DNA from 4 places in the Desulfitobacterium metallireducens DSM 15288 genome. Region 1 is predicted to be linked to each of the others. Evidence: a T-box and tRNA genes for the amino acid it is inferred to sense, from the RefSeq annotation. Region 1 holds a T-box; the other regions hold tRNA genes.

Region 1 (7,978 bases):
GACTTGGCTCAACATGCCGGTGAAGGACCGATTTCCTTAAAAAGTATCGCCGAACGACAGGGTATTTCGGAGCATTACTTAGAACAACTCATTTCAGGCTTACGAAAAGCGGGTCTGGTTACAAGTATTCGTGGTGCCCAAGGAGGTTATGTCTTGGGTAGGGAAGCAGATCAGATTCGAGTGGGTGACGTGATTCGTGTTCTAGAGGGATCCATTGCGCCCGTGGATTGCGTATCAGAGGAAGACCCCGAATGTTGTCAAAAAGCAAAATATTGCGTGACCCGAACCATTTGGGAAAAAGTGCGGGATTCGATTGCCGATGTAGTCGATTCTATTACTTTAGCAAATATGGTTCAGGATGCCAAGGGAAAAGAATCTGAACGCAATTTTGATATTTTTTATAATTAAAAGTTGAGCCATTATAAAGTTTTAGGAGGGACCTCAATGAGGAGAGTATATTTAGACCATAGCGCGACGACTCCGGTGGATCCGGAAGTTGCTCAATTAATGATGACATACTATACGGAGAAGTATGGTAATCCATCAAGTGTCCATTCCTTTGGACAAGAAGCTAAAGAAGGTTTGGAAATAGCGAGAGAACAAGTCGCTGCTTTGATTGGAGCGCAAGAGAATGAAATTACCTTTACAAGTGGTGGAACAGAAGCTGATAATCTGGCCGTTTTGGGAACGGCTGATGCTCAGCGTAAAAATGGAAAGCATATAATTACTTCAGCAATCGAACACCATGCAGTGCTTGAAACCTGTGAATATCTTGAAAAAAGTGGTTTTGAATTGACCGTAATTCCTGTCGATGAAGAAGGATTAGTAGATCCTGAAGCGGTCGCGCACGCGATTCGTCCTGATACGATTTTAATTTCGATTATGCACGCGAATAACGAAGTCGGAACGATACAACCGATTGCTGAAATTGGTAAAATTGCTAAAGAAAAGGGAGTCACTTTCCACGTTGATGCAGTCCAATCCTTAGGCAAAATACCTATTGATGTAAAAGCAATGAATGTTGATCTTCTTACCATGTCGAGTCATAAGATTTATGGACCGAAAGGGGTTGGCGCTCTTTACATTCGTAAAGGGGTCAAACTTTCGCCTCGAGTTTACGGCGGCGGACAAGAGAAAAAACGTCGTTCAGGTACAGAAAATCTACCAGGAATTGTTGGATTCGGTAAAGCTTGCGAATTAGCCGGCAAGCGGATGGAAGAAGAAGAGAAACAATTGAAAGTTCTTCGAGATAGACTTATGGATGGAATCTTGGAAAAAATAGATTATGTCAAGGTGAATGGACCGCGAGGGGACAAGCGTCTCCCCAATAACGTGAATGTTAGCGTTCAGTATGTTGAGGGTGAATCTCTTCTTCTCAGTTTGGATATGATGGGAATTGCAGCATCGAGTGGTTCGGCATGTACTTCAGGCTCTCTGGATCCGTCTCACGTTCTCCTCGCGATGGGGCTCAAACATGAAATTGCACATGGTTCCTTACGTTTTTCTTTGGGACGTCAAAACACAGAAGAGGATATCGATTATGTCCTTGAACAGTTACCTAAAATAGTCGAGCGGTTACGGATGATGTCCCCGCTCTATGATCAAATCCTTCATAACACGGCTAAGGCACAATAATTTAAGGAGTGTGTTCAGAAATGATGTATTCACAAAAAGTTATGGATCATTTTACAAATCCCCGCAATGTCGGTGAAATTCCAGATGCTGATGGCATCGGTGAAGTTGGAAACGCCAAATGTGGCGATATCATGCGTATTTACTTAGATGTTGAGGATGATATAATTAAAGATGTTAAGTTTAAAACCTTTGGTTGTGGTGCAGCCGTTGCTACGAGCAGTATGGTTACAGAAATGGTTAAAGGGAAAACGATTGATGAAGCATTAGAAGTGAGCAATGCAGCTGTTGCTGAAGCTTTAGACGGACTTCCTCCGGTTAAAATGCACTGTTCCAATTTAGCAGCAGATGCAGTACATGCTGCAATCAAAGATTATCGTGAAAAACATCAAAAGTAAGGGGTAAAAGAAAAGAATATGACAATTACCGATAAACCAAAGGTAGTAGTCGGCATGAGCGGCGGTGTGGATAGTTCCATCGCCGCCGCTTTGCTCAAAGAAGAAGGGTATGACGTTATTGGTGTTACGCTCCAGATCTGGCCTTCAGCAGGTCCAGATGTAGAAGGAGGCTGCTGTTCCATTTCGGCAATTGATGATGCAAAGCGAATTGCGTTTCAATTGGGAATCCCGCATTACGTCTTGAATTTTCGCTCTTATTTTGAGGAAAATGTGATTGATTATTTTACAGCTTCTTATCTTAAAGGAGAAACACCAAATCCTTGTGTGATGTGTAATCGTGTTGTGCGCTGGGGAGAAATGCTGCAAAAAGCTCAAGGTTTGGGTGCGGACTATATTGCGACTGGACACTATGCTCAGATTTTACGTAATCCAGAGAACGGAAGGCTTTTCCTAAATCGTCCTGAGGATACGTGGAAAGATCAGACCTACATGCTTTATACTCTGACTCAGGATCAATTGGCACATACGTTGTTTCCGTTAGCCGATTATAAGAAGGAACGGATTCGTGAAATGGCAGAAGAACGAGGGCTTCTTCGCGTGGCGCGTAAACCGGATAGCCAGGAAATTTGTTTTATTCCGGATAATGATTATGCTTCCTTTGTTGAAAAAAGAGCGACTGAGCCAATTAAACCGGGAAACTTTGTGGACAAGCAAGGTCATGTTTTAGGGCGTCATCAAGGGTTGGTACACTATACGGTGGGACAACGCAAAGGCCTCGGTGTGACGTTCGGGAAACCTATGTTTGTTGTCGGCTTTAATACGGAACGGAATGAAGTCGTGTTAGGAGAGGATCCGGAGGTGTTTTCAGATGCACTCTACGCGACGGATCTCAACTGGATGGCCATTGAGGACCTGACAGAGCCGTTGAAGGTGAGTGCTAAAATTCGTTACAAAGCTTCCTTAGCTCCTGCCATGATTTACCCTGTCGAAAATTCCGAACAAATCAAGGGGGCAATTGGAGCTTGTGTCAAAGTTCAGTTTGAAACTCCACAGCGCGCGATTACACCAGGACAGGTTGTCGTTTTTTATGATGGAGATCGTGTCATTGGTGGAGGTAAGATTATTTCTGATCCAAGAGGGATATAAATCAAATTTTAAGATGAATGAATGAATTGAATCGACTCGGGAAATAGTATTAAAGAACTATTTTGTCAGGAGGAAAATATGAGACGTGCCCGAGATCTCATTGGTTTACCCATTTTGAATCTGAAGAGCGGCGATGCAATTGGCTGGATCCAGGATGTCGTTTTTGATTCAAAGTCTCAAAAAGTCAGTGGGATGCTCTTAGAGAACGGTCATATTTTTCATTCAGGAAAAGGACTTCCACGGAGCGCGGTTGCGGCTGTCGGGAAGGATGCCTTAACCGTAAAAGACAATGAAGTTCAAAATATTCAAGGTGTTAAATGGTCCGAGAAGGTTGGCAATCAGGTATTTACCCAAGGTGGGGAAGCAAAAGGTACGATTCAAGATGTCTTCCTCGACGATTCGGCTGAAAGCATCGTTGGATTTGAGGTTTCAGATGGTTTATTCTCTGATCTGACACAAGGCCGAGGCGCGATTCTGCAGGAAAATGTCATGGTTGATGGGAAAGACGTCTTAATCATTGATGACCACGTATCTCCCTGGGACCATGATCAAGAAGGAGGTTCACTCTCATGAATTGTCCAGTTTGTGCAGGTCGAGTGATCGGCAAGGTCGGAGTAGGACAGTATTACTGCTGGGACTGCTGTGTAGAATTTACAAACCAAACCGATAAGGTAGTTATTTACGATTTGGCAGAAGATGGTTCCTTAATCGCCTGGGAAGACCCAATCCTCGATGCTGGAATTTCGGAATCTGCTTTGGAGTAAATTAAACAGAAGGAGGGATGGTCTTGAAATCAGGACAAATGGTTGGTGGAATGGTTGCAGGAAGTCTTCTTGGGGCAGCTATTGGTTATATGGTTCGCCCACGAAACAAAGCCATGTCTCTGATGCGTAAAGGTATGCGGAAGGTTAAATGGTAAGTTTCTTTGGATTATTGACTTGAAATAAAAGCGCGCTTTGTCGCGCTTTTTTATTAGGAGGAGCTCGCTTGAGAAAGCAAAGTTGGCGTTGGCTTTTCGTCTCCTTCGTCTTTGTCTTCGGATTTATTCTGCTCATGCTGGTGAAACCGGTGCTCGGTCCATTTTTACTCGCCTTTGCTCTCGCTTATGTACTCAGCCCTGTGGTCGAGGGATTAGAAAAGCGAGGAATGGGCAGGCGTTGGGCTATTGCTTGCGTCTTTATTGGGATTATTGTTCTTTTGGGAACGACATTGTTTCTCATGCTGCCTAAGCTTTACATTGAACTTTCGAAACTTGCCTTTTCACTACCCACGACGATGCAAACTTTAGATCAATCCATTCAGGACTTTCGTGCTAACTTTCGTTCGACGGGACTGCCCAATCAAGTTGCTCAAGTGTTTGACGAAAATCTTGCTCGAATTGAAGTTTATTTGGTCGAATGTTTACGCGCCTTTCTTCATACTCTACCAGAAATGTTGGCTTCTCTGAGTTTGTTTATTCTTTCCCCTGTTTTAGCCATCTATTTTTTAGCCGATTGGAAGCGGTTAAATAAAGGGTGTTTACGCCTTGTTCCTCAAAAATGGCGCTTGGAGTGGCAACGATTGCTTCAAGATATTAATCATGTTGTGCGACGCTTTATTCGTGGAGACTTAATCATCGCTGTAATTGTGGGCATCCTGACAGGGGTTGGGGTAAAGTTGGTGGGGATGGATTATGCTCTATTGATCGGGATAATTTGTGGAGTATTTGATTTGATTCCCTATTTTGGACCTGTAATCGGGGCGGTACCCTCCATTCTGCTCGGTTTAATCTATTCTCCAATGATGGGATTAAAGATCGCGATCGTGATTATTGTTGTGCAACAACTGGAAAGTGACGTGATTTCGCCTAAACTTATGGGAGATAGCGTAGGACTCCATCCGTTACTGATCGTTTTCGTGCTCTTAGCGGGGGGAGAGATTGCAGGCTTTTGGGGAATGCTCTTCTCTGTTCCTATTGCCGCCGTACTCCGAGTTATCTTAAGACACATCTATTTTCGACTGGTCTCGCCGGAAATGCAACCCGATGAAGAAGTGCTTAAGCTGACTCCGTCTGTTGACAAGTTACCCTGAGTTCCGCTATAATTTTACAACAGAAGAGTTACATAAGATTGAAGTCAAACCGATGAGGAAACCAATAGTATTTGGCCTTTTTAACAGAGAGACTCTGGCAGGTGGGAAGAGTTATGAGGTTAGATATGAACGCTATTTCCGAGGGCAAGTAAAACTTGACGAAAGCACGCGTTAAGTGCAATGACAGTTTATCTGTCCCAAAGCGACCAATCCATGCCATTTAGTCAAGGGCAATTGAATTGGTAAGCAGGGTGGTACCACGGTAAGAGCCCGTCCCTGATTAAGGGGCGGGTTTTATTTATTTTCTGAACCCATTTAGGAATTTCTAGGGAGGTAAAGTATGTATACTGGTAACGAACTGCGCGAAATGTTTCTTAAGTTTTTTGAGTCCAAGGGGCATAAAAGATTGCCTAGCGCATCTTTGATTCCGAAGGATGATCCGACGCTGCTCTTAACGGTTGCGGGGATGGTTCCTTTTAAACCCTATTTTATGCGTAAGGTTGAGCCCCCCTTTCCACGAGCAACAACCGCTCAGAAATGCGTCCGAACTCCCGATCTTGAAAATGTAGGAGTAACAGCCCGCCATCATACTTTTTTTGAGATGCTTGGGAATTTTTCTTTTGGTGATTATTTTAAAAGTGAAGTGATTCCTTGGGCCTGGGAATATGTCACTGAAGTTTTAAAGATACCGGTTAATCAGCTTTGGATTACGGTCCATCCTGAGGATGAAGATGCCAGACAACTTTGGCTCGAGAAAGCCGGAGTTCAACCGGAGCGGATTCTCAATGATCCGGAAAATCTCTGGGCTGCCGGACCCGTTGGACCCTGTGGGTATTGTTCTGAAATTTATGTAGACCTTGGAATTGAACGCGGCTGTGGAAAACCGGACTGTGCAGTCGGGTGTGACTGTGATCGTTTCTTAGAAATCTGGAATTTAGTGTTTATGCAATACAACCGAGATGAAAATGGGATGCTTACCCCATTGCCGAAGCAGAACATTGATACAGGGATGGGACTGGAACGGATTGCAGCAGTTATGCAAGGGGCAGAAACTAACTTTGATACAGACCTTTTCCGCCCGATCATTGACAAGGTCGCTGAGATTGCTGGGGTTCAATACCATGTCGAGGCGAAGACCGACATCGCACTTAAAGTCGTTGCTGACCACACTCGTGCTGTTTCTTTCATGCTCTCGGATGGAATCCGACCAGGTCGTGATGGAAGAGGGTATGTATTGCGTCGAATTCTACGCCGTGCGATTCGCTATGCGCGTCTTCTCGGAATTGATAAGCCGTTCTTGGAGCCTGTTTTTAGAATTATCCAAAGGGATTATGCGCATCACTATCCTGAACTCAAAGAGAATGAAAACTTCATCTTGAACCATTTGCGTTTGGAGGAAAAGAATTTCCAAGCCACCTTGGAACAAGGAACGTTGATGATCCAAGAAAAAGTGAAGTCTCTGCAAGAAGCGGTAGAAAACATATTAAGTGGAGCAGATGCATTCAACTTGTATGAAACCTACGGGTTCCCCGTTGAACTGACAGAAGAGATTTTGGCCGAGCAAGGATTATCTGTCGATATGGCAGGTTATGAGATTGCCGCTGAAGAACATCGCCGTTTAGCTAAAGAACAATCCCAACAAATGAGAGCTGTTCAGGAAAGTCCAGCGATCGCTGCAAAAGCGAAAGCCTTAGGTACAACTTCCTTTGATGGCTATGATGTTCTTGGGGAAAACGTGAAGATTGAAGCTCTATTCGTCAATGGAGAAGCCGTAACGGAAGCTGCCGAAGGGGATGAAGTGCTCTGTTTCTTATCCCAAACTCCCTTCTATGCCGAAAGCGGAGGTCAAGTTGCTGACCTAGGTATCCTCCGGACGGTTCGTGCTGAAGCACAACTTCTTGAAGTGAAAAAAGGCGTTACAGGTACGTATTATCATAAGTTGCTCGTGACTCAAGGAATTTTGCATACAGGAGAAATGGTAGAAGCGTTAGTAGATCAGGAAGCAAGAAAAGCCACAGCGCGCCATCACAGTGCAACTCACCTTCTTCAAGCCGCATTGCGCTCTGTTTTAGGAGAGCATGTCCAACAAGCAGGTTCCTTAGTGACACCGGAGCATTTGCGTTTTGATTTTACGCATTTTCATGCTATGACCGAGAATGAAATTCAGCGGGTAGAAGATCAGTTGAACCAAGCCATTTTGGGGAATCTTTCTGTTTCTACGGCTCAAATGGGAATCGAAGAAGCGAAGGGAAGCGGAGCGACGGCTCTCTTTGGTGAGAAGTATGGTGACGTCGTACGGGTTGTCTCGATGGGAGATTACTCGAAAGAACTATGCGGAGGAACCCATGCCCGCGCTACAGGAGATATTGGTCTTGTTAAAATCCTTTCTGAGGGCGGAATCGGTGCTGGACTGCGACGCATTGAAGCGGTTGCAGGATTGGCTAGCTTAGATTACACCCGAAAGCTGGATGCAGAACGGCTTGAACTTGCTCAACTATTGAAAGCTCAGCCTGCGGATCTTACAAAACGGGTCCAAGGACTTGTGACGCAGGTGCATGATCTTGAAAAAGAACTTCAGCAACAGACGGCTAAAATGGCCAAGTATGAAGTTGAAGGCTTAATGCAACGGGTTAAAGAGGTTGAAGGAGTTGCAGTTATCGCTGCTGCCGTGCAAGCTTCAGACATGGATGCGTTACGAAATATGGCCGATATGCTTCGAGATAAACTCAAAT
Region 2 (7,978 bases), 920 kb from region 1:
GTGGATTACGCTCAAGGCTTCTGGCAAGGTTGGAATCAAAGCAGATGTCCGCACAAGTGCAAAATGAATAGGAGTAAATGCAGAACACAGACGTTCATTCACATCTACCGCATATTGGACTAAAGTTCCGAGTTCAGCAATCGCCCATTTCATTTCTGTTATTCCGGCATCTACTGTGGGAGTTACTTCTTGATAATGATCCATATGTAGGGTAAGTCCACTTTCAGGGAGAAAATGAGCTAAATCACAGCTCCTCGCTAAAGGTGAATCCACCATAGCTATGCTCTTGATCCCTTTTTCCTGGAGGAGCTTACCCATCAATTTTTGAGCCTCTGCTACCGTATTCGCACGATAACACTCGCCTGACACAGACTCCATCTTACTTTTGAAACGATCATATAAGAGATTAACATCTCCCACTCTACTCAACTCCTTGTCTCTCTTACTCTTTTTTATACTATGTCCAGGTGGTCAGACCACCTTGCAAAACTAATTTTATTCTACAATGTTTGAAATTACAATCTTTTTCGTAAAATTAGTTTTTAAAATTTTTTAATAATCAAAAAAAGGTTACCCCCTATATTGAGGAAGTAACCATTACTCGTAATTTCTTTTTTAAAGTGAGGTTTATTTGTACTGATTGGCTAATCTTTTTTTAAGATTCTGAGCAACAATTTCAGGATCAATCGGGTTTCGAGCAATACCGCTTTCAATCGCTGCTTTAGCAACTGCTTTAGCAACTGCAGGTGCAACTTCAGGGTCAAATGCGCTTGGGATAATATTATCTGTACGAAGATCTTCAGCTTTAACAAGGTTAGCAATTGCGTATGCTGCCGCTACTTTCATAGCATCATTAATATCAGTTGCTCTTACATCAATCGCGCCACGGAATACTCCTGGGAAAGCTAAGATGTTGTTAATTTGGTTTTGAACATCAGAGCGACCGGTAGAAATCACTTTAGCTCCCGCTTCAAAGGCTCTCTCTATGGGCCAAATTTCAGGAACAGGATTAGCTTGACAGAAAACAATCGGATCTTTTGCCATCGAACGAATCATATCTTCGTTCAAGACATTAGCAGCCGATACTCCGACAAAAACATCCGCACCGACTAAAGCACCGGCAAGATCGCCACTGAATCTTTCAGGATTTGTAGCTTCAGCGATTTCATCTTTATATTTATTCATACCTGCAGGACGACCTTTGTAGATAGCGCCCTTTGTATCACACATAATAACGTTCTTTAGTCCCATACTCATGAGCAACTTAACAATGGCAATACCGGCTGAGCCAGCCCCATTTGCAACAAGTTTGATATCTTCAATGTTTTTTCCGACAACTTTAAGTGCATTGACTAGACCGGCTAAAGTTACAATAGCGGTGCCATGTTGGTCATCATGAAAAATCGGTCCTTTGAAGATGCCATGTTCTTTCAATTTGCCTTCAATTTCAAAACACTCAGGCGCTTTGATATCTTCAAGATTGACACCGCCAAACGAAGGAGCGATAAGCTCAACCAATTCAACGATTTTGTCAGCGTCAGTGGTATTAACACAAATCGGATAGGCATCAACATCTCCAAAAGTTTTGAAGAGTAGCGCTTTTCCCTCCATAACGGGCATTGAAGCAGCAGCACCCAGATTACCTAAACCTAGGATTGCTGTACCATTGGATACGATACAAACTGCATTAGCATGATTGGTATATACATCGAGATCTTCTGGATGGGCCGCGATTTCTTTGACGGGTTCAGCAACTCCTGGAGAATAAGCCAACGTTAAATCATCAACGTCATTTGCGGGTACAGTAACTCTGACTTCTAGCTTGCCGGGTTTTACCTTATGGAATTCTAAGGCTTCCTCACGAAGATTCTTAATACGTGACATGTACTTCGCCATCCTCTCATCTTAAATCACTTAACTCTTAAAAATAAGGAGTCCCATTATTTAGGACGCCTGGCTACATGAGCTTGCAGCCAGGCGTTCAAGCCAAATCTATTTTCTATAGCAATTATTTATTCATAGTTGCATTTTTAGCTTCGATTTCAAGGTATGTTGCTAAGATGTCTTTTGCATTGAGATAAACAGGCGTGTCTACCATTTTCCCGTTCAAGGAAACGGAAGCTTTACCTTTGGCCAAACCTTCTTCTTCGAAGACTTTAACAACAGCCTTTGCCCATTCAACATCGGCAGGATCTGGAGCATATAATTTATTGGAAGGCTCAACTTGTCCTGGATGAATAATCATGCGGCCTTCATAACCCATTTGACGACCATCAGCAACGTTTTTCTCAAAACCTGGAATGTCTTTATAGTCTACGAAAGGAGCGTCGATTGCGACAATTCCTGCCATGCGGCAAGCTACCGCTACTTTTGCACGTGCATATTGTTGTTCAACAGCTGCAGAGGTCAATTTTACATGCATATCGCGGCAATAGTCTACTGCACCGAAAATAGCATTGACATTACGTTTGCTCGCAAGACAGCATTCTTCTGCGTTGGCAACACCTTTAGCAGTTTCAAGAAGCATGGAAATTTTAACGGTTCCGACTGGGATACCACGGCGACGCTCAAGCTCTTCTAGTTTCCAGTCCAGTCTTTGCACATCAGCTGCGCAACCAGTTTTTGCTAAGGTTACACCGTCAAGGCCTGGCCAAACAATAGCTTCAAGATCGTCATCGGTCAATAATGTTTCCCAGTTATTGATACGAACAAAGACTTGTGCTCCACCAGAATGACCTACTTGAAGATTTTCCTTGATCATTTCGCGAGTAGCCACTTTTTCTGCCGGTGGAATAGCATCTTCAAGGTCAAAGGTGATAATATCTGCTGGGATTGTTGATATTTTGGAAATGAATTTGGGATTGTTTCCTGGGATGTACATAATAGATCTCATAACTGCCATGACTAATTACCCCCTAAAAATTTTAAATTTTTTATATCTAAGGTAAAAACCTTAGTAGCATATTAATTCGCGGTCTTATCCGCTAAAAGTCAGTCGCTAATTTCTCTTTTAAAATAAGTGGAATATCTGTAGGTGTATCTGCTACAAAGCCTCCGGCTTTACGAATGGCTTCCATCTTACTTTTGGCTGATCCCCGTCCGCGTTCAACGATATTGGACGCGTGCGAAAAGCGCTGACCCTCTGGAGCCCATGCTCCAGCAACGTAGATGACAAAAGGTTTTGTGAACTTCCCAGCGGCGATAACTTCAGCACATTCTTCTTCTTGTGTCCCGCCAATTTCAGCATAAACCGCAACCCCTTTAGTTTCAGGATCCTCTTCAAAATAGGGGAGCAAATCTGCCATCGAAGTTCCTAGGACTGGCTCGGTTCCCGTGTGAACCACAGTACTGACCCCAAAGCCGCCTTCTCTCAAGACCCAAGGAATTGTACCCGATTGTCCCCCACTCCGTGAGAAAACACCGATACTCCCTTTCTTAAAGAATTTATTAGCCCACTCAACATTTCCGCCAAGCCAGCCGACAACTGCTTCTTCTGGGGTAAGGATTCCTATTGAACCGGGTCCAATGACCCGTGAGCCTTTGATTTTGGCATAAGCGATCATCTCCATAATGTCATGAATAGGTGTGCCTTCAACACAGGGAATAATATTTTTAACCCCTGCATCAGCAGCTTCCATCACTGCTGTTTTCAGACCTCGGCCCGGAACAAATACAACACTAAAGTCGATTTCTCCATTGGCCTGCACTATTTCTTTCACCGTGTTGTACACGGGTATACCATAGACTTCCTCACCTGATTTCCCTGGACTAGTTCCACCGATGAGCTTCGTCCCATATTCCATCATATACTTTGTCCTAACTGATCCCTCACGTCCAGTGATCCCTTGGACAACCACTTTAGTCTCTCTATTGATCAAAATGCCCATTTTTATCCCTCATTTAACATTTTGCTCGGTTGTTACCTAGACGTACTCATGTTTATGCCAAACTGCGTTTTTTGAGGTATTCATCTAAACCGGAAACCGGGACTTCAATACGAATTGCATCCTTACCACGAAATTTACAAGCAAATTCACAGGCAAGGCATTCCGTTCCTAACCGTAGAACTTCATCATCGCTACGATGCGTAATAGAGGCTCTTCCCTGATCATCAATACCGAGCAGACCTCGAGCATATTTCTTGCAGGCATCTGCGCAAGCCTTGCTTTCGCACGAATCGCACTTGCTGGTATCGATTCTAATCAAACAACTTTTTTCTGCGAATTCCAGCACGGTATCTCCCTACTTTCCTTGAGCTTCTTTCTCAGCACGATACTCTTTACTCAAGAGTAATAGTCTTTCACCAACAAACTTCGTATCTGTTACATGTTCTTTACCATAGATTTCAATTCTTCTTCCTGGGCCGTTTACCGTCATAAGATCCGCTAAACCTGTGCGAAGAATCTCTAAGGACTCATCTTCTCGGTTACCACAAAGCAAGAGCACACAAGGTAAGCCCGGTTTTTGAGTCGGCAAAATTTCACGCAAGACTTTGACAATAGCGTGGGCATGATGCCATTGCTCTTGATTAGCCATCATGAAACCACCTAACAAATAGCCATCAATATTCGGCTGAGCAAGAACAGATTTAGCCACTCGGTAAATTTTCGAAGCCACAGGATTTCCGCTCGTGTCAGCATAGTTGGCTGGCTTTAGACCGACCTGATTCAAAGCATCCAGTCCCATCATGGCTGAACCGCCACCAATTGGGTGATAACCAATATAGCCCGGACTGACTTCATCATACCCCATGTTCATCAGAAAACCTGTACCTCTAGCATCTGTTTCTTCAATACTCCACCCGATATAATCCAATTCTGTCGGTACGCCAGGGAGATCACGAGCAATCTCAATTTCGAACTCTGGATGACGCCCTACTGCGCTATTATCAATTTCCATCTTGCAATCTGCACAAATAAGGTCGCCCTCAGCGGTCATAATAAACGGATTTATCTCTAACGTCTGACAATCATATTTTTGATAGGTCTTTGATAATTTTGTTAAAAGATTGGCAAACTTGCTTAATTCCTTAGCCGGAACACCGGCTTTAGCCAGTAAATCAACAGCATCATAGGTTTGTAATCCAAAAAGCGGGTCAACATTGAATTTAAAGATTTTCTCTTCAGGTACACTTTCAATGTCCATCCCCCCCTCTGTACTAAACATGAGCATTGGGGAACGAGCTTCTCTGGCTCCATTAACAACGAAAGAACAATAAAATTCTTTCTTAATATTTATTTTCTCTTCGACAAGCACCTGTTGAACAGGTAATCCTTTAACCGTTTTAGCAAGAATTTCTGCTGCCGCTTGAGCTGCTTCTTCTGGGGTGTTGACTAATTTTACGATACCTGCTTTACCTCGGCCACCTGCTTGAACTTGGCCTTTAACCGCTACAGGTCCACCAATCCATTCCGCCACTTCTTTTACTTCTTCTGGAGTGAACGCTGGTCGGCCTTTCGGTACTGGCATGCCTGCTTTTGCAAGCCATGCTTTTCCTTGATATTCTAAAAATCTAGCCATGCATGATCCCTTCCATAATGAAAATTTTAGGTAATCTGGAGATACTTCTTTTACTCAATTACACTTGGGAAAGAAGTTTCTCACCCCTTTCCTACTCTCAAGTTTATCCAACTGAGAGTAATTTATTTGGATTATGGAGGTTACACTCTGAAACTTAGTATTGTTAATGTTTCACTATTTAAAACCAAGTTTCATTTTGCTTGATAGGTTTATTATGAATCGAATTTCTGCATAAGTCAATATAATAATTAAAAGAATTTGATCAGAATCTGAATTAAATATTTTCTGAAAACTTGCGTTTGAGTTTGATTATACCAAAACACTGTTTTACATCTTAAAACATAATATTCTCTATCCAAGTTTAAAATCCTTCTTCAAATAATAATTTTTTCAATATTCAGGTTGTCTGCTGGTCTTACCTGGCGATTTACTATTTTTAGTGAGGAAGGCTGCTCATAACAAAAAAGGGGTTCAGCGAAAATAACATATCGCCGAAACCCTTGTCATATAATCTTATTAAATGGTGGAGGTAAGCGGGATCGAACCGCTGGCCTCTAGAGTGCGATTCTAGCGCTCTCCCAGCTGAGCTATACCCCCAACGCAGAATAGTATAACCGAATCTTGGAGAATACTCAAGTATTTTTCTTAATTATATTGAATCGAATTAAAGACGCCTTCCTAAAATGAATACGGAGGAACGTAAATGAACCATATTCAATATGATCGTGAAATTTTATTTGTCTATAAGTTTTATTTTTTTCTTCTCTTATGGAGTTTCTCCATAATCTTAGGAGGGCTAACACTTTGGAGATTTGGTGTTATTCCTGGACTATGTCTTTTTTCCATCTGTACCTTGCTTTCCTATCTTGCAATGATGAGAAAAAAAGATTTCCCCCCACCTGATAAAAAGCTTACAGCACAACGTATGGCCCGAGAAATCACTCAAAATACCAGCACTCTAGCTATCTCACGTTTTGCCAGCCAACTCTATTTTTATTTACATGAAACTGAACAGGCTATTCATCTACTTCAGAACTATTTACCATCACAGGACCCTTTGCTTTGTGCCACCCTTGCCGACATTCTTCTTCGGGAAAGTCGTCCTCGCCAAGCATTGTCAGTTCTTCGCGATAATCCTTATACACTTGCTGATCCTTTACTCCTTCTAATACAAGGCCATGTGCTACAGCATCTTGAACGCTATACAGAAGCTGTAAAAATTTACGAGCGGAGTCTGCGCCTATCACAGCAAACGGGATTTCCTCGTAATGGTGCATCTTGGTTCACTCAAATTCTCTTATCCTTAAGTTATAAAGCCAATTTACACCATTCTCTGGCGGATTGCTTCCTCCAGCTTAAGGATCATCAGCTAGCTAAAAAACATATATGGGCAGGTAATTTACGATTATTTGATCTCTCTCTCTGGAGGAAAATTAGCCTATCTCATAGCTATTCTTCAAAAAGCTACACAAAATCACATTAGTTCTCCATTCTTTTCTAGGTTTCACAAGTCTACTTCTTCCTTTTACAACACATTTCACAAATAGAATTGCATATAATAAAAACAAGCTAAATAATTACAGAATATATCAGCAAGTTTAAATATAACCGATTTGGATGGAGGAATGTTAAATGCTGTCATCTAATGAAGAGGTATTAAAGTTTATTCGCGAATTTGAAGATTCCTCTCGAGATTATCTCTTATCCCATGGAACAAGTGAACATGATTTGGGTAACGCTTACTTAGAACTACAGTGGCAGTTTCTCCAAACTATTTTAAAGACAAAGACAGCGTCACAGAGACGTCGTTCCGTTCAAGTGCTAAGAAAAAATACTCGCGCTACTATTGCATAAGGACTCAATTAAAATACGGTTTTACCTGGCGGTGTTAATTCACCGTCTTTTTTATTTACATCAATGAGTAACGCATTTTCATCGCAGTTCGGGAATTTGATACAATAAAGACATTCTTGCCAAACTTTTTGTGGCAATTCATCTTTATTCACACTCTGAAATCCTAAACGGGCAAAGAATTCCGGCTGATAAGTTAACGTAAAGGCTTTAGGTACACCAAGCTCTTTCGCTTCCTGCAGAAGGGACTCGACGATCATTCGCCCTAACCCCTTTCTCTGATAATTCTTATCAATAGCTAAAGCTCTTATCTCAGCCAAATCATCCCAAAGAATATGAAGTGAACCAACACCCTTAATCTCTCCATCATCCTCATAGACCTTAAATTCACGAATATGTTCACACAGCATGTGACGTGAACGCGCAAGCATTAAGCCTTCTTCTGCAAAACCATTGATTAACTTTTGGATTTGCTCCACATCTGTTAGTTTAGCTGTTCTAATTTCCATGACTATCACTCCTCCATGTCCTGTCGTATAATTATACATTAAATCGGTGTTTTATACCATTGCTGCTTTAAAACTTTCAATTAAAAATTGGGGTGCCA
Region 3 (7,978 bases), 1.2 Mb from region 1:
CTCGGGTAAAGTGTTCTAATTGAGCCACCGTTTGAAAGTACTGAAGTTGATTCCACTCCATAAAACAAGCACCTTCTTTGAGTTTTAGCTTTAATTGATTACTGTGAAACATTAAAATTATGCAAATTATAGATTGGACGCATAGAACTGTCAAGGTGTACGATTGGATCAGACTTATTTCATTAACCGGAAGGAGTCCTTAAACGGTGGATACCTATATTCAGCATGGAACACCTGCATTCCGTAAAACTAATATTGCTTTTTTTGCAGGGGGTTTTACAACCTTCGCTATTTTGTACTGTACACAGCCTATACTCCCTGAACTCTCCAGGGAATTTAATATTTCTCCGGCAATGTCAAGCTTGTCTCTTTCAGCGGCAACAATATCAATGGCCATAAGCATGTTATTTGTTGGTTCAATATCAGAAGTTCGGGGTCGCAAACCTATCATGATTTTCTCGCTCTTGGCAGCGTCCATACTTTCCTTATTTACATCCGTAGTCTCAAAGTTTCAAGTTCTATTATTATTCCGAATGCTTCAAGGAATTATCTTAGCTGGATTACCATCTGTTGCAATGGCCTACCTCAGCGAAGAGATAGAACCAGCCAGTTTAGGTGTTGCTATGGGATTATATATCAGCGGAAATTCAGTGGGGGGTATGAGTGGGCGGATTATCATTGGGACGTTATCAGACATTTTCAACTGGCATATTGCTTTAGCGGTTATTGGGGTGTTAAGTGTTTTGGCTAGTCTTTTGTTTTTATATATGTTACCTGCCTCTAAGAACTTTAGACCGCGTAAGATGGAGATTGTAAAGTTAACTAAATCTATGCTTGGTCATTTACGGGACCCAGGCTTACTTTGCTTGTATGCAATTGCTTTCTTACTTATGGGAAGTTTCGTAACATTATATAATTATATTGGTTACCAGTTAATGGCGCCCCCTTATTCCCTTAGCCAAACCTTAGTCGGCTGGATTTTTATTGTTTATATTGTAGGGACTTTTAGTTCGACATGGATGGGTCAGCTCGCAGACAAATATGGGCGTCGAAAAGTCCTTTGGATTGTATTGCTTCTTATGTTCTTGGGGGTATGTATAACTTTAAGTACGAATTTGATCTTTAAAATTGCGGGCATGGTCCTGTTTACCTTTTGTTTTTTTGGAAGCCATTCGATTGCAAGCAGCTGGGTAGGTCTTAGAGCAACACACGATAAAGCTCAGGCCTCTTCACTTTACCTCTTTTTCTACTATGTAGGATCAAGTGTTGGCGGTACATCGGGAGGTATCTTTTGGATGCACTTTGGATGGAGTGGAGTTGTCAGCATGATAAGTTGTTTTCTTATTCTAGCTTTTATCCTATCTATAGGGCTATCCCGAATTGCTCCTGTTGTGAAAATAGGGCTAAATTTTAATAATTAAGGAAGTTGCATGTTTCTAATATAAACCTAAATTAGGTGTTGACACCCCTAATTCCCTATGGTATTCTAATTGAGCGCTAAGGGACAGCCGTTCCGAAGCCGGCAGAAATGCTGGCAAGTGCACGGGGGCTTAGAAATAACACTTGATTCGAGAGAGAGAAAATGTTAATCTAAGAATCCACGCTGATGGGCTTCAAATGAAGTTCAGAAGCGAAAAAGGCACTTGACTCGAGAGAGTCAATCTGCTAAAATAAATAACTGTCGCAAGTGATTGCGACGACAAAGATTGGTCTTTGAAAACTAAACAACAAGGAACAGCCAAGTGACTCGTTAAAGAGTTTGAGATGAATTTGAGCAATCAAATTTTCTTCATAAATTTTATGGAGAGTTTGATCCTGGCTCAGGACGAACGCTGGCGGCGTGCCTAACACATGCAAGTCGAACGGAGAACTCAATAAGCTTGCTTAGCGAGTTTTTAGTGGCGGACGGGTGAGTAACGCGTGGGTAACCTACCCATTAAATTGGGACAACCCTTGGAAACGAGGGCTAATACCGGATACGTTTAACTGATGGCATCATCGGTTAAAGAAAGATGGCCTCTGAACATGCTATCGATAATGGATGGACCCGCGTCTGATTAGCTAGTTGGTGGGGTAAAGGCCTACCAAGGCGACGATCAGTAGCCGGCCTGAGAGGGTGAACGGCCACACTGGGACTGAGACACGGCCCAGACTCCTACGGGAGGCAGCAGTGGGGAATCTTCCGCAATGGACGAAAGTCTGACGGAGCAACGCCGCGTGTATGATGAAGGCCTTCGGGTTGTAAAGTACTGTTTTCAGGGACGAACGGTAGATATGCAAATAGTGTATTTACATGACGGTACCTGAGGAGGAAGCCCCGGCTAACTACGTGCCAGCAGCCGCGGTAATACGTAGGGGGCAAGCGTTGTCCGGAATCATTGGGCGTAAAGGGCGCGTAGGCGGATAATTAAGTCTGGTGTGAAAACTTGGGGCTCAACCCCAAGCCTGCATCGGAAACTGGTTATCTTGAGGACAGGAGAGGAAAGTGGAATTCCACGTGTAGCGGTGAAATGCGTAGAGATGTGGAGGAACACCAGTGGCGAAGGCGACTTTCTGGACTGTAACTGACGCTGAGGCGCGAAAGCGTGGGGAGCAAACAGGATTAGATACCCTGGTAGTCCACGCCGTAAACGATGAGTGCTAGGTGTAGAGGGTATCGACCCCTTCTGTGCCGCAGTTAACACAATAAGCACTCCGCCTGGGGAGTACGGCCGCAAGGTTGAAACTCAAAGGAATTGACGGGGGCCCGCACAAGCGGTGGAGCATGTGGTTTAATTCGACGCAACGCGAAGAACCTTACCAAGGCTTGACATCCTACGAATTCTTAGGAAACTAAGGAGTGCCCTTCGGGGAACGTAGAGACAGGTGGTGCATGGTTGTCGTCAGCTCGTGTCGTGAGATGTTGGGTTAAGTCCCGCAACGAGCGCAACCCCTATGTTTAGTTGCTAACGAGTAAGGTCGAGCACTCTAGACAGACTGCCGGTGATAAACCGGAGGAAGGTGGGGATGACGTCAAATCATCATGCCCCTTATGTCTTGGGCTACACACGTGCTACAATGGCCGGTACAGACGGAAGCGAAGCCGCGAGGTGGAGCAAATCCGAGAAAGCCGGTCTCAGTTCGGATTGTTCTCTGCAACTCGAGAACATGAAGTTGGAATCGCTAGTAATCGCAGGTCAGCATACTGCGGTGAATACGTTCCCGGGCCTTGTACACACCGCCCGTCACACCACGAAAGTCTGCAACACCCGAAGCCGGTGAGGTAACCCGAAAGGGAGCTAGCCGTCGAAGGTGGGGCCGATGATTGGGGTGAAGTCGTAACAAGGTAGCCGTATCGGAAGGTGCGGCTGGATCACCTCCTTTCTAAGGAGACATGTTAGCTTAAGATTTTAAGTTAACTAATCCTATGGTCGATCCTCAATCGAGGAAGAATCTCTTTGGAGAAACGGAATCGATTGAAGGGTAGAGTCGAAAGACTCAAAAGCCGAAAAGGCAAAAGCGCAGAGCAATCTGCGAGGCTGTAAAGAAGCGTAAGCTTTCCTTTGTTGTTTAGTTTTGAGAGACCCAATGTGGGGGTATAGCTCAGCTGGGAGAGCGCTTGAATGGCATTCAAGAGGTCAGCGGTTCGATCCCGCTTACCTCCACCATTATATTGGCTTCTCAATATTGGTCGCTTCTTGCCATCCCGATAGTCTCCAGTGGAGGGTATCGCATTTGTTTGGCGACGGCGACACTTGGACATCCAAGTCCATCGTTCTTTGAAAACTGCACAGAGAAAATAGTTTTCAAAAGTCAAAGGATTCATATAAAAACCTGAAGTGGCGAAAAGATTTAGGTCAAGCTACTAAGGGCGTACGGTGGATGCCTAGGCGCTAAGAGTCGAAGAAGGGCGCGGTTAACAGCGAAATGCCACGGGGAGCAGTAAGCATGCATTGATCCGTGGATACCCGAATGGGGCAACCCCATTGGAGTTATATCCAATGATCTTTAACTGAATAGATAGGTTAAAGAGGACAACCCGGGGAACTGAAACATCTAAGTACCCGGAGGAAGAGAAAGAATAATCGATTCCCTGAGTAGCGGCGAGCGAAACGGGAAGAGCCCAAACCAAGCTCTTCGGAGCTTGGGGTTGTAGGACCCTCTATTAAGCATTAATTCTTAGCTGAAGAAATCTGGAAAGATTCAGCAAAGAAGGTAACACTCCTGTAAGCGAAAAGAAGAAATGCTGTGAGGGTATCCTGAGTACCGCGGGACACGAGAAACCCCGTGGGAAACCGGGAGGACCACCTCCCAAGGCTAAATACTCCTTAGCGACCGATAGTGAACCAGTACCGTGAGGGAAAGGTGAAAAGCACCCCGGGAGGGGAGTGAAAAAGAACCTGAAACCGTACGCTTACAAGCAGTCAAAGCACCCTTGAGGTGTGATGGCGTGCCTTTTGTAGAATGAACCGGCGAGTTACGGTATGTAGCGAGGTTAAAGCGAGAAGCTGGAGCCGAAGCGAAAGCGAGTCTGAAAAGGGCGACAAGTTACATGCTGTAGACCCGAAACCGTGTGATCTACCCATGGTCAGGGTGAAGGTGGGGTAAAACCTACTGGAGGCCCGAACTCACTGTCGTTGAAAAGGCAAGGGATGAACTGTGGGTAGGGTGAAATGCCAATCGAACACGGAGATAGCTGGTTCTCCCCGAAATAGCTTTAGGGCTAGCCTCAATTGATGATTCTTGGCGGTAAAGCACTGAATAGGCTAGGGGCCTTACCGGGTTACCGAACCTTATCAAACTCTGAATGCCAAGAATTTAGATTGGGAGTCAGACTGTGGGGGATAAGCTTCATAGTCAAAAGGGAAACAGCCCAGACCATCAGCTAAGGTCCCAAAGTATACGCTAAGTGGAAAAGGATGTGGAATTGCACAGACAACCAGGATGTTGGCTCAGAAGCAGCCACCATTTAAAGAGTGCGTAATAGCTCACTGGTCGAGTGGTTCTGCGCCGAAAATGTAACGGGGCTCAAGCGTATCACCGAAGCTATGGCTTTACAGTTTACTGTAAGGGGTAGGGGAGCGTTCCAAGGTCAGCGAAGTTCAACTGGAAGGTTGGGTGGAGAGCTTGGAAGTGAGAATGCCGGTATGAGTATGCGAAAAGGTGAGTGAGAATCTCACCCGCCGAAAATCTAAGGTTTCCTGGGGAAGGCTCGTCCGCCCAGGGTCAGTCGGGACCTAAGCCGAGGCCGAAAGGCGTAGGTGATGGACAACTGGTGGATATTCCAGTACCTCTCTTAAACGTTATTAGCGATGGGGTGACACAGAAGGATAGGTTAAGCGTGCCGTTGGTTGAGCACGCCCAAGCCCGTAGGGTGTGAGGCAGGTAAATCCGTCTTACGCGTTGCCTGAAAGGTAATGGGGAGCGAAAATAAGTAGCGAAGTAACCGACTCCAAGCTGTCAAGAAAAGCCTCTAGTGAGTGAGAGAGAGCCCGTACCGCAAACCGACACAGGTAGATAAGGAGAGAATCCTAAGGCGCGCGAGAAAACCCTCGTTAAGGAACTCGGCAAAATAGCCCCGTAACTTCGGGAGAAGGGGCGCTCTTCGCAAGAAGAGCCGCAGAGAAATGGTCCAGGCGACTGTTTAACAAAACACAGGTTCCTGCCAATCTGAAAAGAGAAGTATAGGAGCTGACGCCTGCCCGGTGCTGGAAGGTTAAGAGGAGAGGTTAGCCGCAAGGCGAAGCTTTGAATTGAAGCCCCAGTAAACGGCGGCCGTAACTATAACGGTCCTAAGGTAGCGAAAATTCCTTGTCAGGTAAGTTCTGACCCGCACGAAAGGCGTAACGATCTGGACACTGTCTCAACGAGGGACTCGGCGAAATTGTAATACCCGTGAAGATGCGGGTTACCTGCGACAGGACAGAAAGACCCCATGGAGCTTTACTGTAGCTTGACATTGGATTTTGGTATAAAATGTACAGGATAGGTGGGAGACTAAGAAGCTAGGGCGCCAGCCTTGGTGGAGTCGCCGGTGGGATACCACTCTTTTTGTACTGAAATTCTAACTTAGACCCCTGAATCGGGGTTGAGGACCGTGTCAGGTGGGCAGTTTGACTGGGGCGGTCGCCTCCTAAAGAGTAACGGAGGCGCCCAAAGGTTCCCTCAGCGCGGATGGAAATCGCGCGAAGAGTGTAAAGGCAAAAGGGAGCTTGACTGCGAGACCAACAAGTCGAGCAGGGACGAAAGTCGGGCTTAGTGATCCGGTGGTACCGAGTGGAAGGGCCATCGCTCAACGGATAAAAGCTACCCTGGGGATAACAGGCTTATCTCCCCCAAGAGTCCATATCGACGGGGAGGTTTGGCACCTCGATGTCGGCTCATCGCATCCTGGGGCTGTAGTAGGTCCCAAGGGTTGGGCTGTTCGCCCATTAAAGCGGTACGTGAGCTGGGTTCAGAACGTCGTGAGACAGTTCGGTCCCTATCCGTCGCAGGCGCAGGAAATTTGAGGGGAGCTGACCCTAGTACGAGAGGACCGGGTTGGACGGATCACTGGTGTACCAGTTGTCTCGCCAGAGGCATAGCTGGGTAGCTATATCCGGATCGGATAAGCGCTGAAAGCATCTAAGCGCGAAACCGACCTCAAGATGAGATTTCCCACAGCACAAGCTGGTAAGACCCCTGAAAGATGATCAGGTAGATAGGCCCAATGTGGAAGCGCGGTGACGTGTGGAGCTGACGGGTACTAATCGGTCGAGGGCTTGACCTAATGAGCCATGAAGGTTGAAACTGATGACTTGAAGAAAACGAAAAGATCTGTGTAGTTTTGAAGGAACAGAAAGCTCTGAAAAGAGCCCTGAAAACTTCAAACGATCTGGTGATTATGCCGGAGGGGTTCCACCCGTTCCCATCTCGAACACGGAAGTTAAGACCTCCAGGGCCGATGATACTTGGACCGCAGGGTCCTGGGAAAGTAGGTCGTCGCCAGGTAAGCAAAAGCAGAGAGACTATCTTAATTGATGGTCTCTCTGCTTTTTGCTGTTTCTTCTATTCGTACGACATCGTACGATTATACCGAGTATCGGTTAATAGATTTACTCTTCTTCTGCATTCACAGGCGTGGTAGTTAAACCCACCCTGGAAAGTTTGGCATCTACTTTAATATCGACAGCAATATTTTTATATTCTTCTTCCCAATTTTTTTTAAGTTCTAGATAATCGATAGGGAATTTGCGATGATACTCCACACCAAATTTGAAGATATCAACTCCCCAAGTTTGGGCTTTCTGGAGAGCAGCAGTGATTTCGTCTTTGATTGCAGCGGACTGTTTTTCTTCAAGTTTTTTGAAGGCTTCTGGCTTGGTAAAGTTTGTTTGAGACATTTGCTCACCAAGACTTCCTTCCTCCTTCACCTCAACGGTTACTGCAAGTTTGCCACCGATCAAATTAGGGGTGACTTTACTCGAGGTACTAATGATTTCCAGAGCGACTTTTTTGTTTTCGTCTTCTGGGGATTCTACCACGATAATACCGCTCTTTACCTTTCCTAAAACCCAGAGAATTCCTCGTGTTTCTTTACCTCCAAACCAACCGATAAGCTTATCTTCCTTAAAAACGGCGGTTCCACAAAGTTGAACTTGCTTTTCTATTACAGCACCATTGGGTTGTTCCGCGAGTTCTATTCCTGGAAGAATTGGGGCAGTCGTTTTGCTGACAATACTTTTCATAAGATCGAGCAAGGTTACTTCGGGGGCCGTCGAGGTGGTTCGCGTTGCTTTGACCAAGTTTTCGAGAGCTTTAGCAGGCACCTGTTCTTGTTCATTTTCGGCTTCAATGATATCCTTTGCTGCTCCTTTAGCAATAAAAATATAGGAGAGCTCTCGAAGCTCAGGATCACGAACGACAAGGTCAAGCAGGGGGGCAATTCCGGATTTGGCTGCGGCTTCTCCAATGACGATCACCTTATTTTGGCTAAAGAGTGATTTGCGGTTGACTTGGT
Region 4 (7,978 bases), 1.3 Mb from region 1:
ATTGTGTGGAAAACCTCGGGAGCTGAAAGCTTTCCAACGGCTTTTCCGGTATGGGGGTCAATCAGGTCATAATCTCGTCTTTCCTTAACCGCCTTCATAAACTCTTCCGTTATTCCGACAGAAATATTAAAATTCGTAATCTCTTTGTTATCTTCTTTACAGGAAATGAACTCTTGAATATCTGGATGATCCACACGCAGAATACCCATATTCGCTCCGCGGCGAGTTCCTCCTTGTTTTACCGCTTCAGTCGCAGCATTGAAGACCTTCATAAAGGAAACGGGTCCGGAAGCAACTCCTCCAGTTGAACGTACTGTGCTATTCTTCGAACGCAAGCGTGAAAAACTAAAGCCTGTCCCACCGCCCGATTTATGGATAATCGCAGCAAACTTAATGGCGTCAAAAATCTTCTCCATACTATCTTCAATTGGAAGAACAAAACAAGCGCTCAATTGCCCTAGGTCACGGCCTGCATTCATCAACGTTGGGGAATTTGGCATAAATTCAAGGTTAGCCATCATCGCATAAAATTCTTTGGCTAATTCCTTGACTTCCTTTTTCCCTTTCCCGTAACGCTCTTCAACTTCGGCAATAACATTTGCAACCCGGTAAAACATGTCCTCCGGAGTTTCAATGACTTTCCCATTCTCCTGTTTAAGATAGCGTTTTTCTAGGATGACTCTGGCATTTGGTGTTAGTTTGGCCTTAGGCCAGGTCTTCGGAGCAGATTCTTGAAAACTCAACATGATCCCCAACTTTCTTCTCTAATCTAAAGTTTTTCACCATTATATTTTGGAACAATGACCTGATTTTTGAAATAGGTCTATTGGCCCCTTTTTTCGACCAATTCATGAAGTTCTTGTAAAAAGCGTTGAATATCATTAAATTCACGATAGACCGAAGCAAACCTTATGTAGGCAACTTCATCCAGTTGAAGTAAAGCTTTCATCACCGCTTCCCCGATTTCAGTGCTCTGTACCTCACGTTCATGACTATTGCGGAGCGTCTTCTCGATAGAATAAGCAAGCTCCTCAATCTGTTCAGTTGAAATTGGACGTTTTTCACACGCTCGTGAAATACCTGCCATAATTTTCGACCGGGAAAAATCCACTCGCCGCCCATCTTTCTTGACAACAATCAGAGGGTTATCTTCATACTTTTCAAACGTTGTGAAACGTCGTGAACATCGGTCACATCCTCTTCTTCTTCGGATGGCTGTACCTTCCTCCACTGGGCGGGATTCCAAAACTTTAGTATCCTCATTTCCACAAAAAGGGCAATGCAACATTTCACCCCCTACATCTAGTGTCTTGATCATTTTATCAACGCTATATGTAGCATGTCAATCCCGTTTTCGGAAGGGTTTAGTCGTTTGCTCTTCTTTTAGGTTCTCCGGAATCCCACTTACTCGCTCAATCAGGGTTGTCCACTTTTTTCTCAACTTTTAACATTTTCTATATATATTTAATCTCATTCTCTAAGATAACCTAAAATTTAATCTATTCAAACTTCTCAATCCGCGATACAATATTTTTAGACAAATATCTTCAAAAATTGGAGGGATAACAGATGGATTTACTCAACTTTAATGAATTCTGGCTCATTTTGTTCCTCGGTGTTAGTGGATATTTATTATATACCCGCAGATCAAGAGAAAGTCATAAAAAATGACCCCTAAACTATACATGGAAAACCTTCTTTTGCGGAAAAATAAGCTTTGAGCACAAAGTTAAGCAAGCGCAGAAAGGTAGGTTTTTAAATATGGAAAAAAAGTTTCCCGATAAAGCAGAAAATCCGAATACTAAGCCTGTCTACCACAAACCGGATAAGGTCCCTAGCATGGACTCACGCGATGGTCATGGTCTTTCCAAGGATCAAGTACTAAAGAGTAAGGATTAAATAGAATAAATAAATAAAAGAGAAGGAAAGCTGTACAATTCGCCTTCCTTCTCTTTTTGGCAATATATTCCTATTCCCCAGGACTTATCCCCATCTTCCACAGCCTTATCCACAAAAAACACGAAGTTATCCCATGTTGTTCCTAACTTATTCGCATCTTATACACAGGTTACATTCCGTTTAATGAGCTCTCTATAAATAGCTTTTCTTTAATCGGCTAAAAACTGCAAGACGAACAATTTGAGCATAGGCTCACGTAATAGCTATGCTCTCAATTATCCACAGCTTATCCCCTACGTTAACTGTCTTATCCACAAAAAGTACTATTTATCCCCACATAAGAGTCACTTACGAAAAACTTACGCACAGTTTTTACACAAATGTTTTTTATATTATTGCGCAGCAAAAAGCAAAGAGACCATCAATTAAGATAGTCTCTCTGCTTTTGCTTACCTGGCGACGACCTACTTTCCCAGGACCCTGCGGTCCAAGTATCATCGGCCCTGGAGGTCTTAACTTCCGTGTTCGAGATGGGAACGGGTGGAACCCCTCCGGCATAATCACCAGATCGTTTGAAGTTTTCAGGGCTCTTTTCAGAGCTTTCTGTTCCTTCAAAACTACACAGATCTTTTCGTTTTCTTCAAGTCATCAGTTTCAACCTTCATGGCTCATTAGGTCAAGCCCTCGACCGATTAGTACCCGTCAGCTCCACACGTCACCGCGCTTCCACATTGGGCCTATCTACCTGATCATCTTTCAGGGGTCTTACCAGCTTGTGCTGTGGGAAATCTCATCTTGAGGTCGGTTTCGCGCTTAGATGCTTTCAGCGCTTATCCGATCCGGATATAGCTACCCAGCTATGCCTCTGGCGAGACAACTGGTACACCAGTGATCCGTCCAACCCGGTCCTCTCGTACTAGGGTCAGCTCCCCTCAAATTTCCTGCGCCTGCGACGGATAGGGACCGAACTGTCTCACGACGTTCTGAACCCAGCTCACGTACCGCTTTAATGGGCGAACAGCCCAACCCTTGGGACCTACTACAGCCCCAGGATGCGATGAGCCGACATCGAGGTGCCAAACCTCCCCGTCGATATGGACTCTTGGGGGAGATAAGCCTGTTATCCCCAGGGTAGCTTTTATCCGTTGAGCGATGGCCCTTCCACTCGGTACCACCGGATCACTAAGCCCGACTTTCGTCCCTGCTCGACTTGTTGGTCTCGCAGTCAAGCTCCCTTTTGCCTTTACACTCTTCGCGCGATTTCCATCCGCGCTGAGGGAACCTTTGGGCGCCTCCGTTACTCTTTAGGAGGCGACCGCCCCAGTCAAACTGCCCACCTGACACGGTCCTCAACCCCGATTCAGGGGGTCTAAGTTAGAATTTCAGTACAAAAAGAGTGGTATCCCACCGGCGACTCCACCAAGGCTGGCGCCCTAGCTTCTTAGTCTCCCACCTATCCTGTACATTTTATACCAAAATCCAATGTCAAGCTACAGTAAAGCTCCATGGGGTCTTTCTGTCCTGTCGCAGGTAACCCGCATCTTCACGGGTATTACAATTTCGCCGAGTCCCTCGTTGAGACAGTGTCCAGATCGTTACGCCTTTCGTGCGGGTCAGAACTTACCTGACAAGGAATTTCGCTACCTTAGGACCGTTATAGTTACGGCCGCCGTTTACTGGGGCTTCAATTCAAAGCTTCGCCTTGCGGCTAACCTCTCCTCTTAACCTTCCAGCACCGGGCAGGCGTCAGCTCCTATACTTCTCTTTTCAGATTGGCAGGAACCTGTGTTTTTGTTAAACAGTCGCCTGGACCATTTCTCTGCGGCTCTTCTTGCGAAGAGCGCCCCTTCTCCCGAAGTTACGGGGCTATTTTGCCGAGTTCCTTAACGAGGGTTTTCTCGCGCGCCTTAGGATTCTCTCCTTATCTACCTGTGTCGGTTTGCGGTACGGGCTCTCTCTCACTCACTAGAGGCTTTTCTTGACAGCTTGGAGTCGGTTACTTCGCTACTTATTTTCGCTCCCCATTACCTTTCAGGCAACGCGTAAGACGGATTTACCTGCCTCACACCCTACGGGCTTGGGCGTGCTCAACCAACGGCACGCTTAACCTATCCTTCTGTGTCACCCCATCGCTAATAACGTTTAAGAGAGGTACTGGAATATCCACCAGTTGTCCATCACCTACGCCTTTCGGCCTCGGCTTAGGTCCCGACTGACCCTGGGCGGACGAGCCTTCCCCAGGAAACCTTAGATTTTCGGCGGGTGAGATTCTCACTCACCTTTTCGCATACTCATACCGGCATTCTCACTTCCAAGCTCTCCACCCAACCTTCCAGTTGAACTTCGCTGACCTTGGAACGCTCCCCTACCCCTTACAGTAAACTGTAAAGCCATAGCTTCGGTGATACGCTTGAGCCCCGTTACATTTTCGGCGCAGAACCACTCGACCAGTGAGCTATTACGCACTCTTTAAATGGTGGCTGCTTCTGAGCCAACATCCTGGTTGTCTGTGCAATTCCACATCCTTTTCCACTTAGCGTATACTTTGGGACCTTAGCTGATGGTCTGGGCTGTTTCCCTTTTGACTATGAAGCTTATCCCCCACAGTCTGACTCCCAATCTAAATTCTTGGCATTCAGAGTTTGATAAGGTTCGGTAACCCGGTAAGGCCCCTAGCCTATTCAGTGCTTTACCGCCAAGAATCATCAATTGAGGCTAGCCCTAAAGCTATTTCGGGGAGAACCAGCTATCTCCGTGTTCGATTGGCATTTCACCCCTACCCACAGTTCATCCCTTGCCTTTTCAACGACAGTGAGTTCGGGCCTCCAGTAGGTTTTACCCCACCTTCACCCTGACCATGGGTAGATCACACGGTTTCGGGTCTACAGCATGTAACTTGTCGCCCTTTTCAGACTCGCTTTCGCTTCGGCTCCAGCTTCTCGCTTTAACCTCGCTACATACCGTAACTCGCCGGTTCATTCTACAAAAGGCACGCCATCACACCTCAAGGGTGCTTTGACTGCTTGTAAGCGTACGGTTTCAGGTTCTTTTTCACTCCCCTCCCGGGGTGCTTTTCACCTTTCCCTCACGGTACTGGTTCACTATCGGTCGCTAAGGAGTATTTAGCCTTGGGAGGTGGTCCTCCCGGTTTCCCACGGGGTTTCTCGTGTCCCGCGGTACTCAGGATACCCTCACAGCATTTCTTCTTTTCGCTTACAGGAGTGTTACCTTCTTTGCTGAATCTTTCCAGATTTCTTCAGCTAAGAATTAATGCTTAATAGAGGGTCCTACAACCCCAAGCTCCGAAGAGCTTGGTTTGGGCTCTTCCCGTTTCGCTCGCCGCTACTCAGGGAATCGATTATTCTTTCTCTTCCTCCGGGTACTTAGATGTTTCAGTTCCCCCGGGTTGTCCTCTTTAACCTATCTATTCAGTTAAAGATCATTGGATATAACTCCAATGGGGTTGCCCCATTCGGGTATCCACGGATCAATGCATGCTTACTGCTCCCCGTGGCATTTCGCTGTTAACCGCGCCCTTCTTCGACTCTTAGCGCCTAGGCATCCACCGTACGCCCTTAGTAGCTTGACCTAAATCTTTTCGCCACTTCAGGTTTTTATATGAATCCTTTGACTTTTGAAAAACTATTTTCTCTGTGCAGTTTTCAAAGAACGATGGACTTGGATGTCCAAGTGTCGCCGTCGCCAAACAAATGCGATACCCTCCACTGGAGACTATCGGGATGGCAAGAAGCGACCAATATTGAGAAGCCAATATAATGGTGGAGGTAAGCGGGATCGAACCGCTGACCTCTTGAATGCCATTCAAGCGCTCTCCCAGCTGAGCTATACCCCCACATTGGGTCTCTCAAAACTAAACAACAAAGGAAAGCTTACACTTCTTTACAGCCTCGCAGATTGCTCTGCGCTTTTGCCTTTTCGGCTTTTGAGTCTTTCGACTCTACCCTTCAATTGATTCCGTTTCTCCAAAGAGATTCTTCCTCGATTGAGGATCGACCATAGGATTAGTTAACTTAAAATCTTAAGCTAACATGTCTCCTTAGAAAGGAGGTGATCCAGCCGCACCTTCCGATACGGCTACCTTGTTACGACTTCACCCCAATCATCGGCCCCACCTTCGACGGCTAGCTCCCTTTCGGGTTACCTCACCGGCTTCGGGTGTTGCAGACTTTCGTGGTGTGACGGGCGGTGTGTACAAGGCCCGGGAACGTATTCACCGCAGTATGCTGACCTGCGATTACTAGCGATTCCAACTTCATGTTCTCGAGTTGCAGAGAACAATCCGAACTGAGACCGGCTTTCTCGGATTTGCTCCACCTCGCGGCTTCGCTTCCGTCTGTACCGGCCATTGTAGCACGTGTGTAGCCCAAGACATAAGGGGCATGATGATTTGACGTCATCCCCACCTTCCTCCGGTTTATCACCGGCAGTCTGTCTAGAGTGCTCGACCTTACTCGTTAGCAACTAAACATAGGGGTTGCGCTCGTTGCGGGACTTAACCCAACATCTCACGACACGAGCTGACGACAACCATGCACCACCTGTCTCTACGTTCCCCGAAGGGCACTCCTTAGTTTCCTAAGAATTCGTAGGATGTCAAGCCTTGGTAAGGTTCTTCGCGTTGCGTCGAATTAAACCACATGCTCCACCGCTTGTGCGGGCCCCCGTCAATTCCTTTGAGTTTCAACCTTGCGGCCGTACTCCCCAGGCGGAGTGCTTATTGTGTTAACTGCGGCACAGAAGGGGTCGATACCCTCTACACCTAGCACTCATCGTTTACGGCGTGGACTACCAGGGTATCTAATCCTGTTTGCTCCCCACGCTTTCGCGCCTCAGCGTCAGTTACAGTCCAGAAAGTCGCCTTCGCCACTGGTGTTCCTCCACATCTCTACGCATTTCACCGCTACACGTGGAATTCCACTTTCCTCTCCTGTCCTCAAGATAACCAGTTTCCGATGCAGGCTTGGGGTTGAGCCCCAAGTTTTCACACCAGACTTAATTATCCGCCTACGCGCCCTTTACGCCCAATGATTCCGGACAACGCTTGCCCCCTACGTATTACCGCGGCTGCTGGCACGTAGTTAGCCGGGGCTTCCTCCTCAGGTACCGTCATGTAAATACACTATTTGCATATCTACCGTTCGTCCCTGAAAACAGTACTTTACAACCCGAAGGCCTTCATCATACACGCGGCGTTGCTCCGTCAGACTTTCGTCCATTGCGGAAGATTCCCCACTGCTGCCTCCCGTAGGAGTCTGGGCCGTGTCTCAGTCCCAGTGTGGCCGTTCACCCTCTCAGGCCGGCTACTGATCGTCGCCTTGGTAGGCCTTTACCCCACCAACTAGCTAATCAGACGCGGGTCCATCCATTATCGATAGCATGTTCAGAGGCCATCTTTCTTTAACCGATGATGCCATCAGTTAAACGTATCCGGTATTAGCCCTCGTTTCCAAGGGTTGTCCCGATTTAATGGGTAGGTTACCCACGCGTTACTCACCCGTCCGCCACTAAAAACTCGCTAAGCAAGCTTATTGAGTTCTCCGTTCGACTTGCATGTGTTAGGCACGCCGCCAGCGTTCGTCCTGAGCCAGGATCAAACTCTCCATAAAATTTATGAAGAAAATTTGATTGCTCAAATTCATCTCAAACTCTTTAACGAGTCACTTGGCTGTTCCTTGTTGTTTAGTTTTCAAAGACCAATCTTTGTCGTCGCAATCACTCGCGACAGTTATTTATTTTAGCAGATTGACTCTCTCGAGTCAAGTGCCTTTTTCGCTTCTGAACTTCATTTGAAGCCCGTCTGCGTGGATTCTTAGATTAACATTTTCTCTCTACCGAGTCAAGTGTCATTTCTAAGCCCCCATGCACTTGCCAGCATTTCTGCCGGCTTCGGAACGGCTGTCCCTTAGCGCTCAATTAGAATACCATAGGGCTTTATAAGTGTCAATACATAAATTCACATGACGATTATCATCAAATTTAATAGTTCTAAACCAAGAAATACAAAGTCCCAGCCCCTTAAGTACGAGCATAAATATAATACTTTTAAAGATAATACTAG

What was found. A T-box is a leader RNA that pairs with one kind of tRNA and senses whether it is charged. The one in region 1 lies ahead of alaS (alanine--tRNA ligase), so its partner is inferred to be a tRNA-Ala.
Region 2: it encodes a tRNA-Ala, which carries the amino acid that the T-box ahead of alaS (alanine--tRNA ligase) is inferred to sense. The anticodon was not compared.
Region 3: it encodes a tRNA-Ala, which carries the amino acid that the T-box ahead of alaS (alanine--tRNA ligase) is inferred to sense. The anticodon was not compared.
Region 4: it encodes a tRNA-Ala, which carries the amino acid that the T-box ahead of alaS (alanine--tRNA ligase) is inferred to sense. The anticodon was not compared.

The regions. Positions count from the first base shown of each region.
Region 1 covers NZ_CP007032.1:2,115,281-2,123,258, reverse strand. Annotated here, with positions in the region: gene DESME_RS10275 (RrF2 family transcriptional regulator) at 1-408, shown strand, start outside; gene nifS (cysteine desulfurase NifS) at 445-1,635, shown strand; gene nifU (Fe-S cluster assembly scaffold protein NifU) at 1,659-2,030, shown strand; gene mnmA (tRNA 2-thiouridine(34) synthase MnmA) at 2,049-3,176, shown strand; gene DESME_RS10255 (PRC-barrel domain-containing protein) at 3,255-3,749, shown strand; gene DESME_RS10250 (hypothetical protein) at 3,746-3,940, shown strand; gene DESME_RS16390 (hypothetical protein) at 3,964-4,095, shown strand; gene DESME_RS10245 (AI-2E family transporter) at 4,164-5,246, shown strand; T-box leader at 5,290-5,527, shown strand; gene alaS (alanine--tRNA ligase) at 5,587-7,978, shown strand, end outside.
Region 2 covers NZ_CP007032.1:1,196,134-1,204,111, reverse strand. Annotated here, with positions in the region: gene DESME_RS05840 (LutC/YkgG family protein) at 1-420, opposite strand, end outside; gene DESME_RS05835 (NAD(P)-dependent malic enzyme) at 628-1,884, opposite strand; gene DESME_RS05830 (HpcH/HpaI aldolase/citrate lyase family protein) at 2,009-2,902, opposite strand; gene DESME_RS05825 (succinate--CoA ligase subunit alpha) at 2,985-3,887, opposite strand; gene DESME_RS05820 (hypothetical protein) at 3,940-4,233, opposite strand; gene DESME_RS05815 (ATP-grasp domain-containing protein) at 4,243-5,520, opposite strand; tRNA gene DESME_RS05810 (tRNA-Ala) at 6,042-6,117, opposite strand; gene DESME_RS05805 (tetratricopeptide repeat protein) at 6,224-7,003, shown strand; gene DESME_RS05800 (hypothetical protein) at 7,153-7,374, shown strand; gene DESME_RS05795 (N-acetyltransferase) at 7,383-7,880, opposite strand.
Region 3 covers NZ_CP007032.1:178,365-186,342, forward strand. Annotated here, with positions in the region: gene DESME_RS00840 (LysR family transcriptional regulator) at 1-61, opposite strand, end outside; gene DESME_RS00845 (MFS transporter) at 207-1,421, shown strand; rRNA gene DESME_RS00850 (16S ribosomal RNA) at 1,798-3,363, shown strand; tRNA gene DESME_RS00855 (tRNA-Ala) at 3,572-3,647, shown strand; rRNA gene DESME_RS00860 (23S ribosomal RNA) at 3,835-6,748, shown strand; rRNA gene rrf (5S ribosomal RNA) at 6,853-6,969, shown strand; gene DESME_RS00870 (Ger(x)C family spore germination protein) at 7,074-7,978, opposite strand, start outside.
Region 4 covers NZ_CP007032.1:194,514-202,491, reverse strand. Annotated here, with positions in the region: gene DESME_RS00935 (vitamin B12-dependent ribonucleotide reductase) at 1-746, opposite strand, end outside; gene nrdR (transcriptional regulator NrdR) at 824-1,285, opposite strand; rRNA gene rrf (5S ribosomal RNA) at 2,351-2,467, opposite strand; rRNA gene DESME_RS00920 (23S ribosomal RNA) at 2,572-5,488, opposite strand; tRNA gene DESME_RS00915 (tRNA-Ala) at 5,677-5,752, opposite strand; rRNA gene DESME_RS00910 (16S ribosomal RNA) at 5,961-7,526, opposite strand; gene DESME_RS15970 (hypothetical protein) at 7,830-7,978, opposite strand, start outside.